2 regions of the Tepidimonas taiwanensis genome follow, and region 1 is predicted to be linked to the other one. Evidence: predicted binding sites of a transcription regulator. Region 1 holds the regulator's gene; the other holds the start of a gene.
The links. Region 1 encodes NrdR, which represses ribonucleotide reductase genes. Its sites were predicted from a motif close to CACNANATNTNGTG; they were not measured.
Positions count from the first base shown of each region.

Region 2: the regulator NrdR is predicted to act here: its motif matches at 2,135-2,148, upstream of LCC91_RS09430 (ribonucleoside-diphosphate reductase subunit alpha).

Region 1 is NZ_CP083911.1:1,818,408-1,823,431, reverse strand. Features, by position in the region: gene LCC91_RS08580 (PilW family protein) at 1-5, opposite strand, end outside; gene LCC91_RS08575 (type IV pilus modification PilV family protein) at 30-551, opposite strand; gene LCC91_RS08570 (GspH/FimT family pseudopilin) at 558-1,049, opposite strand; gene LCC91_RS08565 (GspH/FimT family pseudopilin) at 1,116-1,688, shown strand; gene LCC91_RS08560 (sensor histidine kinase) at 1,897-2,703, shown strand; gene nrdR (transcriptional regulator NrdR) at 2,672-3,121, opposite strand; gene glyA (serine hydroxymethyltransferase) at 3,128-4,372, opposite strand; gene LCC91_RS08545 (transglycosylase SLT domain-containing protein) at 4,569-5,024, opposite strand, start outside.
Region 2 is NZ_CP083911.1:1,995,872-2,000,895, forward strand. Features, by position in the region: gene gspF (type II secretion system inner membrane protein GspF) at 1-1,062, shown strand, start outside; partial or broken gene ampD (1,6-anhydro-N-acetylmuramyl-L-alanine amidase AmpD) at 1,229-1,801, shown strand; gene LCC91_RS09430 (ribonucleoside-diphosphate reductase subunit alpha) at 2,194-5,024, shown strand, end outside.

The DNA.
Region 1 (5,024 bases):
GACATTTTGTGCGGTCTCGAAGGCAATGTTTAGAACGCGATGGTCGATTGCAACGAGGTCTGGCGGGGATTGCGCGCGTTGGCGCTACGGTCGTTGCTGCCGCCTTCGTCGTTCCATTCGACGGTTGCGGTGCATTCGGTGACGGTACGAGCTGGGTTGCCACGCTGCACTGTTTGGCATGTGATGGTGCCGCACACGCCGTCATTGTCGGCGTTGGCACCGATCGTTTGTTTCAGGCTGGCCAACCATTGTGTGGCGGGCGTGTTGGCGGCCTGCGGCACGGCACAGGTTCGTGCAAGGTTGAAGGGGGCCAACGCGTTTTGAATGCTTTGCCCGACCGGCCGATTGTCGACCGCGGCTTGCATCGATTCAAATAGACTGTGGATGTTGAGTACCGCCTGTTGGCGCTGCTGGCTGCTGTAGGCGTTGCGCAGTGTTTTGGCCTGCAGCGCAGCCATTCCGACTATGCCGATGGCCACAAGGAGCACGGCCACCATGGTTTCGATGAGGGTGGAGCCGCGTTGATGCGAGAAAGTGTGGATGGGATACATGGCTGATCAGGGGCAATTGCCGTTGACGACCTCGATGCGGGCTGGCGTGACGCACACCGATCGCGCAGCGGCCCCGGTGGTCACGGTCCAGGTGGGGCGGGTGCCGGGCGCGAGACCGCTGCGTGGGAAGCCATCGCCCCGATAGGTAATACAGGACAGACCGTTGTTTGGCGGGACGTTGCTCTGCACGTTGATGTCGTTGCGCAAAGTTTCTTGTTTGATATCGGGCGGGGCGGTATTGACGGTGCGCACCAAATACACGTTGTTGACGGTGCAGAATTCGACGCCATTGTTACGGCGCAGGGCCTCTTGCCGCGCCAAGCGCAGCCCGCTGGCCAATTCATTGGCGGTTGCGTCGACGCGCCAACGCTGCACCAATGGCCGGAGATTGGGGCCGGCGATGGCGGCGATGATGGCCAAAATGGCAACGACGACCATGACCTCGACGAGGGTCAGACCGACTGAGCGAGCGCGACGGTGATGAACGGATTGCGGCATGCGGACAGAATACACGGACACTCGGCGGTACCACGTACCGCCCGACGAGTGTGTATGCCTGGGAGGATGAACGGTGCTGCGTGTCTTGGGCCACGTGCGGCGTTGGCGGGGATAACGCTGGTCGAGATCCTCGCCATCACAGCGCTGGTGGCGATCCTCGTCTGCAGCGCGGCGGGGATGCTGCAATCGCTGTGGCGGCGATGGGCTTTGCAGCAAGCGGCGCAGCTGTGGGTCAGCGATATGAATGCCGCGCGCTATCATGCGGTGGCCAAGTCCCTGTTGGTCACGGTGTGTCCCAGTGTGGACGGGCAGCGCTGCGCCCCCGAGCAGGGGTGGTCCGTCGGGTGGATCGTGTTCGAGGACGGCGATGGGGATGGGCGGCGCTCGGTGCCTCACGAGGTGTTGTTGCGCCAGCGGCCCGCCTCGCGCGTGTGGGCACGCAGTCAGTTGCGCGGTGCTGTGACGGTTGGTCGGTACGTCATGTATACCCCGCAGGGCCGGTCGCGGCTACACACAGGCGCTTTTCAGGCGGGCAGTCTGGTTGCGTGTGACGATTCGGGGCGTTTTGGCATGCGTTTGGTAATGAATGCTGCGGGGCGTTGGCGACAGGAGGCGTTGAGTGCGGGCGAGTGCAGCTGAGCTCGGTGGCCGTCGCGCGCCAACGATGGCGCTGTTGGTGCGGGTTTGGTGTTGGATGTTTGCGGCGACGCTGGCATTGGCGGCGTGGCATTCGACACCGTGGGCACCGGCAGCTTGGGTTGGACACGCTTTGGGTGCGATTGCTGCCGGGAGTGCCGCGGTGGTGGTGTGGTGTCTTGCCCGTCGTTACCCAGCCCCGGTGGGCGTGGTGCTTGCCACTGTCGCGGCGGTGATGATGGCCCCGTTGGGGCATGCCTGGATGGTAGCGTACCGGGTACCGCCCGGTACAGACCCGTTGCGGCACACGGCGTGGGTGCTGATGTGGCTGGCGATGGCGGCTTTATGGGAGGCTTGGCAGCGGCAGCGCCTGTTGCCGGCCTTGGTCAACGCCCGTCTGCAAGCGCTGCACGCGCGCATGCAACCGCACTTTTTGTTCAACAGCCTCAACAGTGTGCTGGCGCTGATCCGTCGCGACCCTGAGCGCGCGGAGACTTTGTTGGAGGATTTGGCCGAGTTGTATCGCGCGCTGTTGAAGGAGCCGCGCCATCAAGTCACGTTGGCTGAGGAGCTTGCGTTGGCGCGGTCGTACTTGGCGGTGGAGCAAGCGCGGCTGGGGGAGCGTTTGGCGGTGCAGTGGCGGGTGGACGCCGCCCCGATGGATGCGCTGCTGCCTTCGCTGACGCTGCAACCCCTCGTCGAAAACGCCGTGGTCCACGGCGTGGAACCACGCTTGCGCGGTGGGTGTGTGACGGTGGAGGCGTTTGCTGACGCGTCACAGCTCGTGCTGTTTGTGCGCAACCCCATCGTGGATGCCGATCGCCCGGCGGCGCAGGGCCATGGCATCGCCCTGAACAACCTGCGGGAGCGGCTCGCGCTGCACCATGGCGCGTCGGCACGGTTGCGGGTATACGAGTCAGATGGCGAGTTTGTCGCGCAAGTCAGCGTGCCTCTGAAACGAAAGGCGGCTACCGAGCCGTCGACGCTCAACGACGCACCTCGTCGATCAGGGTCCTGAAGGCGTCGACGTCCTCGAAGCTGCGGTAGACGCTGGCAAAACGCACGTAGGCCACCTGGTCGAGCTGGTGTAGCTCCTCCATGACCCACTCGCCCAGCCGCTGCGAGGGCACCTCGCGCGTCGGTTCGGCGAGGAGCTTTTCCTCGATGCGCGCGATGGCGGCGTCGATCTGCGCCGTGGCGATGGGGCGCTTGCGCAGCGCCAGCGCGATGCTGGCGCGCAGTTTCGCCGGGTCGTAGTCGACGCGCCGGCCGTCCTTCTTGACCACCTGCGGGAACGTGACCTCCGGCCGCTCATAGGTGGTGAAGCGCCGCTCGCAGCCACCGCAGCGGCGGCGCCGGCGCACGAAGGCCCCGTCGTCGGACTCGCGCGTCTCAACCACCTGGGTGTCGCCGTGTCCGCAGAAGGGGCACTTCATGGCGTCTCAGCCGTAGACGGGGAAGCGCGCCGTCAGCTCCGCCACCTGCGCGCGCACCCGCTCGATCGTGGTCGGGTTGCGCGGATCGTCGAGCACGTCGGCGATCAGGTGTGCGGTCTGGCGCGCCTCCGCCTCGCCGAACCCGCGCGTGGTCATCGCGGGCGTGCCCAGGCGGATGCCGCTGGTGACCATCGGCTTTTCCGGGTCGTTGGGGATGGCGTTTTTGTTGACGGTGATGTGCGCCTGGCCGAGCACCGCCTCGGCCTCCTTACCGGTGATGCCCTTGGCGCGCAGGTCGACGAGCATCACGTGGCTTTCGGTGCGGCCGCTCACGATGCGCAGGCCGCGCGCCTGCAGCGTCTCGGCCATCGCCTGCGCGTTGCGGACGACTTGCTGCTGGTAGGTCTTGAACGCGGGCGACAGCGCCTCTTTGAACGCGACGGCCTTGGCGGCGATGACGTGCATCAGCGGCCCACCCTGCAGGCCGGGGAAGACCGCGCTGTTGATGGCCTTTTCGTGCTCGGCCTTCATCAGGATGATGCCGCCGCGCGGGCCGCGCAGGCTCTTGTGCGTCGTGGAGGTGACGACGTCGGCGTGCGGCACCGGGTTCGGGTAGACGCCCGCCGCGATCAGGCCGGCGTAGTGCGCCATGTCCACCATGAAGATGGCGCCGATTTCGCGCGCGACGCGGGCGAAGCGCTCGAAGTCGATGCGCAGGCTGTAGGCGCTCGCCCCGGCGATGATCAGTTTGGGCCGGTGCGCGCGCGCCTTGGCCTCCATCGCGTCGTAGTCGATCTCCTCTCGGTCGTTGAGGCCGTAGCTGATGACGTTGAACCACTTGCCCGACATGTTCAGCGCCATGCCGTGCGTGAGGTGGCCGCCTTCGGCCAGGCTCATGCCCATGATGGTGTCGCCAGGCTTGAGGAACGCAAGAAACACCGCCTCGTTGGCGCTGGCGCCGCAGTGCGGCTGGACGTTGGCCGCCTCGGCCCCGAAGAGCTGCTTGACGCGGTCGATCGCGAGCTGCTCGGCCACGTCCACGTGCTCGCAGCCACCATAGTAGCGCCGCCCGGGATAGCCTTCGGCGTATTTGTTGGTCAGCTGCGTGCCCTGCGCGGCCATCACGGCCGGCGAGGCGTAGTTTTCGCTGGCGATGAGTTCGATGTGGGCTTCCTGGCGGCGGTTTTCGGCCTGGATCGCGGCCCACAGTTCGGGGTCGGTTTGCTCGATGAGGATGTTGCGGTCGAACATGGCGGTCCTGTCGGGGTCGGTTGGACCCGCGGTGCCGGATACCGGCACCCCGGGCGGCCCAGGCGAACGGCACACGCGCCGCGGACCGGTCCACGGCAGCCGCGCGCTCCCCCGTGGTGTGTCCACGTCGGCCGCCGGCGGGGCGCACCGCGCCCGCCGCCGCGCCTATCGCCAGTTGCGCGCGCGCCCTATTCTATCAAGAGGCCTGCGGGCCCGCGGCCGGGGCGCGCGGCGCCGCGTCTGCCTCGAGGGCACTGCCCCTGTCATCACGCGACGCGCCAGGAACCGTTGGCGTCACCGGCACCGCTGGCGGCAGTATGCCTTCGGGCAGCGGCATCGCCGCCTGGAACGGCACACGCTGGCCGCCGTGCACGCGCTTGAGCCGCTCGTACTCCGACAGCACCTTGACGATGTAGTCCGCGCCATCGCTCGTGACGGCGCCGACGTACAGCCGCAGCCCGCCCGGGATCGAGCCGGCGCGGCGCACCGCGTCCTGCAGGATCGCGGCGCCCACGCGCAGGTTGCTCAGCGGGTCGAACACCGCGAGGGTGCCGCCCAGCGCCTCGAACTTGTCGGCGTGGACGCGCGTGTGCACCTGCATCAGCCCGTGCGCACCCCACGGGCTGGCGGCGAAGGGGTTGAAGCGCGATTC
Region 2 (5,024 bases), 180 kb from region 1:
GATGGCGCGGCGGCTGGGGAGCGCCGCGCCCTGAACCGCACGCGGCTCGCGTCGTGGACGCGCCAGCTCGCGTCGCTGGTCGCGGGCGGGCTGCCGCTGGAGCGGGCGCTGGCCACGCTGGCGGACGAGGCCGAGACCCCGCGCGAGCGCGAACTGCTCACCCAACTGCGCGCCGAGGTCAACGCGGGGAGTGCGCTGGCCACGGCGCTGGCGGCGCACCCGCGCACCTTCGACGACAGCTACCGCGCGGTGGTCGCGGCGGGGGAAGCCAGTGGCCGGCTGGGTGCCGTACTCGAGCGGCTCGCCGACGAACTCGAGGCCAGCGATGCGCTGCGCCAGCGGGTCCTCTCGGCGGTGCTGTATCCGGCCATCGTCACCGTGTTTGCGCTCGCCATCGTGGTGTTCCTGATGACCAGCGTCGTGCCGCAGGTGGCGCAGGCGTTCAGCAGCGGACGGCGTGCGCTGCCGCTGTTGACCGTCGTCATGCTGCGCGTCAGCCAGTGGCTGCGCGACTGGGGCTGGACACTGCCGGTGCTCGCGGCGCTGGGCGCGGGTGCCATCGCCGGTGCCCGGCGCACGCCGGCGCTGCGGCAGCGGCTGGATCGCGCGTGGCTGGGCGTGCCCGTCGTGGGGCGGCTCAGCCGCCAGTACGACGTGGCGCGCTTCGCGGGCACGCTCGCGCTGCTGACCGGCGCGGGTGTACCGCTGCTGCGGGCGCTGCAGACGGCCGCGGGGACGTTGCGCAACCACGCGCTGCGCGCCGACGCGCTGGAGGTGCTCGCCCTCGTGCGCGAAGGGGCACCCCTGGCGGCGGCGCTGGCCACACGCCGCGCGTTTGCCGGGCCACTGATCGCCTTTGCCCGGCTGGGCGAACAAACCGGCCAGCTCAGCGTGATGCTGCAGCGGGCGGCGCAACAGCTCGCCGCCGACGTACAACGCCGCACGCTGCGGCTGGCCACGCTGCTGGAACCCGCCCTCATCGTCGCGATGGGGGCAATCGTGCTGCTGATCGTGCTGTCGGTGATGCTGCCGATCATCCAGCTCAATCAGCTGGTGCGCTGACGCCATGCCCCACGCCTCACCCGCGCCGCACGCCCACCCCGGTACCCTATCCGCTACCGGTGGCACGGCCTGCGACCCCGGCGCTGCGCCACGTACTGACGCCCCCCGCGACGCCGGCCCTGTCCCCGGCACATCCCCCGAACACAGCGCCCAGCCTGCCGGCACTTGGCTCCCGTGGGCGCGCCGGGTGCCCTCACCCCACCACGGCCCCCGGCCGGAGGGGGCGACGCTGGACCTGATCGTCGTGCACTCGATCAGCCTGCCGCCCGGCGAGTACGGCGGCCCGTACATCGAGCAGCTCTTCACCCACACGCTGGACTGGGACACCCATCCGTATTTCCAGCAGATCCGCGGCCTCGAGGTCTCGGCACACTTCCTCATCCGGCGCGACGGGGCGCTGGTGCAGTTCGTCGCCTGCGAGCGGCGGGCGTGGCACGCGGGTGTCTCCGCGTGGCGGGACCGCCCGAATTGCAACGACTTTTCGATCGGGATCGAACTCGAAGGACTCGAAGGCGACCGCTTCGAGGACGTTCAGTACGCGACGCTGGCACGGCTGTGCGGCGAGCTGCGCGCGCGCTTCCCGACGCTCACCGACATCGCCGGCCACGAACACATCGCCCCGGGGCGCAAGCGCGACCCCGGCCCCGGCTTCGACTGGGCGCGGCTGGCGGCACTGACCGGCTGGCCCGCCGAAGGGCTCGCCAGCACCGCGGCGGCGACCGACACCCGCGCGACCTGAAGACCGCACCCGGACCCGCCCGTTCTGACACGGGTCAGCCGCGCGTGCCCGCGTCCGCGTCGCGGCCGTCGGGCCCCGTCCCGGCCCCCTATCGATCCGGCACGAAGAAGTTCCGTGCCCCCCGCAGTGTTCTGGGCCTCTGACAAAAGCGAAGCAGGAGGCTCAAGACAAGCCCGTGCCGGAGCGACAACGCCCAACAACGCCGCCACCCCGCGGGAAAACCCGAGGCAATCGCGGCGCGCCCACGGCATAGAAAGAATTTTTGTGGCGCGGTGACGCACACGGCCACCGGCTCGCGCTACACTACCGCTAGCGTTTTTCGAACCCGTTGGACACTATATCTAGTGTCCTAAGTCGGGTCATCCTTTTCTCGTCCATTTACGCGAGGACCCATGCAGACCACGCTCACTTCCCCCTCGTCGCCTGCCCACGGCACCCCCGCGGCCGACGTCGCGCGCGCGGCCAGCAGCACCACGCTGCCCCACTACCAGATCATCCGCCGCAACGGCGCCGTCGTGCCGTTCGAGCCCAACAAAATCGCCGTGGCGATGATGAAAGCCTTCCTGGCCGTGCACGGGCCGCAGGGGGCGGCGTCGGCCAGCGTGCGCGAGACGGTCGAGCAGCTGACCCAGGCGGTCGTGCGGGCGCTGATGCGCTCGCGCCCGGGCGGCGGGACCTTCCACATCGAGGACGTGCAGGACCAGGTCGAGCTGGGCCTGATGCGCGGCGGCCACCACGAGGTCGCGCGCGCCTACGTGCTCTACCGCGAGCGCCGCGCGCAGGAGCGCGCCGCCCGGGCGGCGCAGGAACAGGCGCAGCCCGCGCAGCCGGTGCTGCACGTCGTCGACGGCGGCGAGCGCCGCCCGCTCGATCTGGAACGCCTGCAGGCGCTGATCCACTCCGCCGTCGAGGGGCTGGGGCCGGACGTCAAAGCCGAGCCGATCGTGGCCGAGACGCTGCGTAACCTCTACGACGGCGTGCCGATGGAGGAAGTGCACAAGGCGGCGATCCTGGCCGCGCGCACCAAGATCGAGACCGACCCCGACTACACCTACGCCACCGCGCGGCTGCTGCTGCACACCATCTACAAGGAGGTGCTGGGCGAGGAGGTCACGCACGCGCAGATGCACACGCGCTACGCCGAATACTTCCCCGCCTTCATCAAGAAGGGGGTCGAGGCCGAACTGCTCAACCCCGAGCTGCTGACCTTCGACCTGGCGCAGTTGGCCGCGGCGCTCAAGCCCGAGCGCGACCTGCAGTTCGACTACCTCGGGCTGCAAACCCTGTACGACCGCTATTTCCTGCACGTGCGCAAGCGCCGCATCGAGCTGCCGCAGGCTTTCTTCATGCGCGTGGCGATGGGCCTGGCCCTCAACGAGATCGACCGTGAGGCGCGCGCCATCGAGTTCTACGAGGTCCTGTCCTCGTTCGACTTCATGTCGTCCACGCCCACCCTGTTCAACAGCGGCACGCTGCGCTCGCAGCTCTCGAGCTGCTACCTCACCACCGTGCCGGACGACCTGGAGGGCATCTACGACGCGATCAAGGAAAACGCCCTGCTGTCCAAGTTCGCCGGCGGCCTGGGCAATGACTGGACGCGCGTGCGCGCGCTGGGCAGCCACATCAAGGGCACCAACGGCGAGTCGCAGGGCGTCGTGCCGTTCCTGAAGGTCGTTAACGACACCGCGGTGGCCGTCAACCAGGGCGGCAAGCGCAAGGGCGCCGTGTGCTGCTATCTGGAGACGTGGCACCTGGACATCGAGGAGTTCCTGGAGCTGCGCAAGAACACCGGCGACGACCGCCGCCGCACGCACGACATGAACACGGCCAACTGGATTCCGGACCTGTTCATGAAGCGCGTGATGGAAGACGGCATGTGGACGCTGTTTTCGCCGTCGAGCGTGCCGGACCTGCACGACAAGTTCGGCCGCGATTTCGAAGAGGCGTACGTGGCCTATGAAGAAAAAGCCGCCCGTGGCGAAATCCAGCCGTGCAAGCAGGTGCGCGCCGTCGACCTGTGGCGCAAGATGCTGACCATGCTGTTCGAGACCGGGCACCCGTGGATCACGTTCAAGGACCCGTGCAACATCCGCAGCCCGCAGCAGCACGTCGGCGTCGTGCACTCGTCCAACCTGTGCACCGAGATCACGCTCAACACCAGCGACACCGAAACCGCGGTGTGTAACCTCGGCTCGGTCAACCTGGTGCAGCACCTCAAGGACGGGCCCAACGGCAAGGAGCTCGACCACGACAAGCTCAAGCGCACCATCGCCACCGCGATGCGCATGCTCGACAACGTGATCGACATCAACTACTACGCGGTCAAGAAGGCGCGCGACGCCAACCTGCGCCACCGGCCGGTGGGGCTGGGCATCATGGGCTTCCAGGACGCGCTGTACGAGCTGCGCATCCCCTACGCGTCGGAGGCGGCGGTCGAGTTCGCCGACCGCTCGATGGAGGCGGTGTGTTACTACGCGTACTGGGCCAGCAGCGACCTCGCGGTGGAGCGCGGGCGCTACTCCAGCTACAAGGGGTCGCTGTGGGATCGCGGCATCCTGCCGCCCGACAGCATCGACCTGCTGGCGCAGGAGCGCGGCGGCTACGTCGAGGTGGACCGCTCGCGCACGCTGGACTGGGACGCGCTGCGCGCGAAGATCGCGCGCGACGGCATGCGCAACTCCAACTGCATCGCCATTGCGCCCACCGCCACCATCTCCAACATCATCGGTGTGGACGCGTCGATCGAGCCGTGCTTCGGCAACCTGTCGGTCAAGTCCAACCTCTCCGGTGAGTTCACCGTGATCAACCACTACCTGGTCAAGGACCTCAAGCGCCTGGGCCTGTGGGACGAGGTGATGATCATGGACCTCAAGCACTTCGACGGGTCGCTGTGGCCGATCGACCGCGTGCCGCTGGAGCTCAAGGAGCTGTACCGCACGGCGTTCGAAATCGAGCCGCGCTGGCTGGTCGAGGCCGCCGCGCGCCGCCAGAAGTGGATCGACCAGGCGCAAAGCCTCAACATCTACATGGCCGGCGCGTCGGGCAAGAAGCTCGACGAAACCTACAAGCTGGCGTGGATCCGCGGCCTCAAGACCACCTACTACCTGCGCACCACCGGCGCCACGCACGCCGAGAAGGCCACCGTGCGCAGCGGCGCGCTCAACGCCGTGCCCACCGCCGGGGGCACGGCCGGCCTGGGGGCGGTGGCCGCGGCCGAGCCCGC